DNA from 2 places in the Kribbella sp. NPDC059898 genome. Region 1 is predicted to be linked to the other one. Evidence: riboswitches for the same ligand, from Rfam matches in the RefSeq annotation. Region 1 holds a riboswitch; the other holds the start of a gene.
The links. Region 1 has a riboswitch for glycine ahead of ACFV9C_RS18105 (L-serine ammonia-lyase). Riboswitches for the same ligand answer to the same signal wherever they lie in the genome.
Positions count from the first base shown of each region.

Region 2: it holds a riboswitch for glycine, as region 1 does, so the genes downstream of both, gcvP (aminomethyl-transferring glycine dehydrogenase) here and ACFV9C_RS18105 (L-serine ammonia-lyase) in region 1, are expected to answer to the same signal.

Region 1 is NZ_JBHWKR010000005.1:199,015-201,403, reverse strand. It holds gene ACFV9C_RS18110 (SDR family oxidoreductase) at 1-146, shown strand, start outside; gene ACFV9C_RS18105 (L-serine ammonia-lyase) at 133-1,506, opposite strand; glycine riboswitch at 1,586-1,678, opposite strand; gene ACFV9C_RS18100 (DUF3817 domain-containing protein) at 1,676-2,029, opposite strand; partial or broken gene ACFV9C_RS18095 (alpha/beta fold hydrolase) at 2,356-2,389, shown strand, end outside.
Region 2 is NZ_JBHWKR010000006.1:340,138-342,526, forward strand. It holds gene ACFV9C_RS21525 (dihydrodipicolinate synthase family protein) at 1-756, shown strand, start outside; glycine riboswitch at 772-861, shown strand; gene gcvP (aminomethyl-transferring glycine dehydrogenase) at 933-2,389, shown strand, end outside.

The DNA of each region.
Region 1 (2,389 bases):
AGATGGCCGCCGCGGTCGCGGACGCGGATGCCGGCCTGGCTCGCGGTGAGTTGTTCACGGCCAGCGACGACCTGGTCAAGCTCATCGGCCGGCCGGCAACCACAGCGCACGAAGCCGTCCGGAACGCAGTGATCAGCACTCGATGACGTTGACCGCGAGGCCGCCGCGGGAGGTTTCCTTGTACTTGACCTTCATGTCGCGGCCGGTCTCGCGCATCGTCTTGATGACCTTGTCGAGCGTGACCACGTGCACGCCGTCGCCGTGCATCGCCATCCGGGCCGCGTTGATCGCCTTCACCGACGCCATCGCGTTCCGCTCGATGCACGGGATCTGGACGAGGCCGCCGACCGGGTCGCAGGTCAGGCCGAGGTTGTGCTCCATCGCGATCTCGGCGGCGTTCTCGACCTGTTGCGGCGTACCGCCGAGCACCTCGCAGAGACCGGCGGCGGCCATCGAGCAGGCGGAACCGACCTCGCCCTGGCAGCCGACCTCGGCGCCGGAGATCGACGCGTTCTCCTTGTACAGCACGCCGATCGCGCCGGCCGTGAGCAGGAACCGGACCGCGCCGTCGTCGGTCGCGCCGGGCACGAACCGCCGGTAGTAGTGCAGGACCGCCGGAATGATGCCCGCGGCACCGTTCGTCGGCGCGGTGACGATCCGGCCGCCGGACGCGTTCTGCTCGTTGACCGCGAGCGCGAACAGGTTCACCCAGTCCATCACCTTGAGCGGGTCGACCGACCACGGGTCCTGGCTGAGCTTCTTGTGCAGCGCGTGTGCACGGCGCGGGACCTTCAGGCCGCCGGGCAGGATGCCTTCGGTCTCGCAGCCCTCGCGGACGCAGTCCTGCATCACCTGCCAGATCCGCAGCAGGCCGTCGCGGATCTCGTCGTCGGTCCGCCAGGCCAGCTCGTTCGCCAGCATCACCTCGCTGATCGACAGCTGCGACTCGCGGCACCGGTCGAGCAGTTCGGCGCCGGTGCTGAACGGGTACTTCAGCGGGGTGGTGTCCGGCACGATCCGGTCGCCCGCGGCGGCGTTCTCGTCGACCACGAAGCCGCCGCCGACCGAGTAGTACGTCCGTTCCCGCAGTACGTCGCCCTGGTCGTCGCGGGCGACGAAGATCATCCCGTTCGGGTGGTACGGGAGCGCCTTGCGACGGTGCATCACCAGGTCGCGGTGCTCGTCGAACGCGATCTCCCGGACGCCCGCGAGCAGCAGCCGGCCGCGCTCGCGGATCGTCTCGACCCGGGCGTCGACAGAGTGCGTCACGATCGTCTCGGGGTCCTCGCCCTCGAGCCCGAGGATGACCGCCTTGTTGCTGCCGTGCCCGTGGCCGGTGGCCCCGAGCGACCCGAACAGCTGGGACTCGACGGTGGCCGTCGCGGCCAGCAGGCCGTCGTCGGCGAGACCGAGTGCGAAGGTGCGGGCGGCACGCATCGGGCCCACGGTGTGGGAGCTCGACGGGCCGATCCCGATACTGAACAGGTCGAAGACACTGATCGCCATCGTGCGGAGGTTCCTTCCGGTCGCCGTTGACCGTTTGGTGTCCTCCCCGCTCTGTCAGACGGATGTCTTCCAGAGGTGCCTCGCCCGCGCGGTGAAGGTGCCTGAGAGATTCTTGGGGAGAGTTGCTCCTACGGCGCCCGGTTCGTGGCCGGGTCTCTCCCGCACGGGTTCATGCGGCTGTTGAATTGACTGACGCTGTGGACGGTACGGCGGTCTGCCGGGCGCCGTCAATCCGGCCGGTGCGGACCGCCCAGATCTCGAAGAACCAGGTGAACAACGGCGGAACGGACGCTGCCAGCGCAGCCAGCGTGACCGGCCACGACCAGCGCAGCGGACCACGCACGGCGAGCACGGTGACGACGTACGCGACGAAGATCCCACCGTGGATCGGCCCGAAGATCTTCACCCCGGCCTCGTTGTCGGACAGCACGTACTTGAACAGCATCCCGATCAGCAATCCGGTCCACGAGATCGCCTCGGCGATCGCCACCGTCCGGAACCACTGTGCGTGTCTGGTATTCATCACCGCCGACCCTAACAAGCCCCCCAAGACGTGTTCGGGGTGCCCGCGGGGTCGATCCCGGATGCCGTCAGCAAGCGATTGCCGAACGATCGTTCGCATGAAATTCATCCGACTGCAAACCCGAAGGCAAGGACGATCCCGCCGAGGTGAAGGGATCGCAATGCGCGACCTTGCAGGTACCCGTCGACTGGCGGAACCCGAGCGGACCGACCTTCGGCCTGGCATTGGCCCGAAGGAAGGCAGCGGTGCCGAGCGAGCGTGTCGGGGTGCTCGTGTTCGGGCCGGGCGGGCCCGGTGATTCCGGGGTCGACCGGATCAGGACCGGCATGTCGCGGTTCAGCTCCGAACTGCAGGACCGCT
Region 2 (2,389 bases), on a different contig from region 1:
TACGCCCATGGGACGGCGGGGGAGTTCCAGACCCTCACCGAGGACGAGTTCGACCGGGTCAACGAGATGCTGGCGAGGATCGGCAAGCCGTTCCAGATCGGGGCGAGTCATCCGTCGGCGCAGGTGCAGCTGGACCGCGTCGGGCGGGCCGCGAAACTCGCGCCTGGAGCGATCCAGGTAATCGCCCCGGACTGGTTGCCTTTGAATCCCGCCGAGCTGCTGAGCTTCCTGCGGCGGGTGGCGGAGGTGGCGGGGGAGGTTCCGCTGGTGTTGTACAACCCGCCGCATGCGAAGACGGCCGTCACGCCGCAGCAGCTACGCGAGCTGGCCGAGGCGGTGCCTAGTCTGATCGGGCTGAAGACGGCCGGCGGCGACAAGGCCTGGTTCGACGAGGCGACGCGTTCCGGGCTGGCGATCTTCGTACCGGGTCACTTCCTGGCGAGTATGTCGTTACTCGGCGCGCACGGCAGCTACTCGAACGTGGCAGCGCTCTCCCCGGACGGCGCGGTCGGCACCGCGCACGACGTCGACGTCGAACGGCGGATCGCCGAGTTCTTCGCGGCCCACGTCGTACCGCTGCAACAGGCCGGGCTGTCGAACCCGGCGCTGGACAAGTTCCTCGCCGCGGTCGGCGGCTGGGCGGACGCCGGGACCCGGGTGCGGTGGCCGATGCAGGCGGCGACCGAGGCGCAGGTCGCGGCGGCGCGGCCGGCCGCCCGGAGCCTGCTGCCCGAACTCTTCCGCGATTCCTGGTAGCCTCGACTCTGCCGTTCACAGCACTCGGGAGAGACCCGTGTCATCGGGCGCCGAAGGGGCAATTCCTCCCCGGAACCTCTCAGGCCCACGGACCGAGTGTCACAGGCGACTCTGGAGCGTGCACGCGTGACAGAGGGGGAGGCCACCGGCAGCGACAGTCAGCATCGGAGCCTCTAGTGAACGACACCCCTCAGCTTTCCGCGACGTTCGCGGACCGGCACATCGGCCCGCGTCCGGACGAGATCACCCGGATGGTCCAGCTCCTCGGGTACGACGACGTCGACGCGCTCGTGGACGCGGCCGTCCCGGCGTCGATCCGCTCCACCGAGGCGCTGCACCTGCCGGAGCCCGCGTCCGAGGTGGACGCGCTGACCGAGCTCCGCCAGCTGGCCGGCCGGAACACGATCGCCACCTCGATGATCGGCCAGGGGTACTACGGCACGTTCACGCCGTCGGTGATCGTCCGCCGCCTGGTCGAGAACCCGGCCTGGTACACCGCGTACACGCCGTACCAGCCGGAGATCTCGCAGGGCCGCCTCGAGGCCCTGCTGAACTTCCAGACCGTGGTCTCCGACCTGACCGGTCTCCCGACCGCGAACGCGTCCCTCCTCGACGAGGGCACCGCCGCCGCCGAGGCGATGACGCTGGCGCACCGCTCCAACAAGAAGAGCAAGTCCGAGCGCTTCCTCGTCGACGCGGACACCTTCGCGCAGACGATCGCCGTGGTGAAGACCCGGGCCGAGGCGCTCGGCATCGAGGTCGTCGTCGCGGACACCACCGACGGCCTGCCCGAGGGCGACTTCTTCGGCGTCCTCGTGCAGTACCCAGGCTCGAACGGCGTGGTCCGCGACCTCGAGCCGCTGATCTCGGCGGCACACGAGCGTGACACGCTGGTCGCGGTCGCGTCCGACCTGCTCGCGCTGACGGTGCTCGAGGCGCCGGGCGAGGCGGGCGCGGACATCGTCATCGGTTCCTCGCAGCGCTTCGGCGTACCGCTGTTCTACGGCGGCCCGCACGCCGGCTTCATGTCCGTCCGTTCCGGCCTCGAGCGGTCGCTGCCCGGACGCCTGGTCGGCGTGTCCGTCGACGCGGACGGCGCACCGGCCTACCGGCTGGCGCTGCAGACGCGCGAGCAGCACATCCGCCGCGAGAAGGCGACGTCGAACATCTGTACCGCGCAGGTCCTGCTCGCGGTCGTCGCGTCGATGTACGCCGTCTACCACGGCCCGGAGGGGCTGCGCGCGATCGCCGAGCGGGTGCACGGGTACGCCGGCAAGCTCGCCTCCTCGCTGCGGGCCGGCGGGGTCGAGGTCGTGCACGACGACTTCTTCGACACCGTGCTCGCCCGCGTCCCGGGCCGCGCCGCCGACGTGGTGGACGCCGCCCGGCAGAACGGGATCTGGCTGCGGCTGGTCGACGCGGACCACGTCGGCATCTCCTGCGACGAGAAGACCGACGCCGCCACGCTGACCCGGGTCTGCCAGTCCTTCGGCGTGCAGTACGACGACACGCTCGGTGCGGCCGCCCTCGCCGTACCGCGGACCACCGGGTACCTGACGCATCCGGTCTTCAACACGCACCGGTCCGAGACCGCGATGCTGCGGTACCTGCGCAAGCTGTCCGACTACGACTA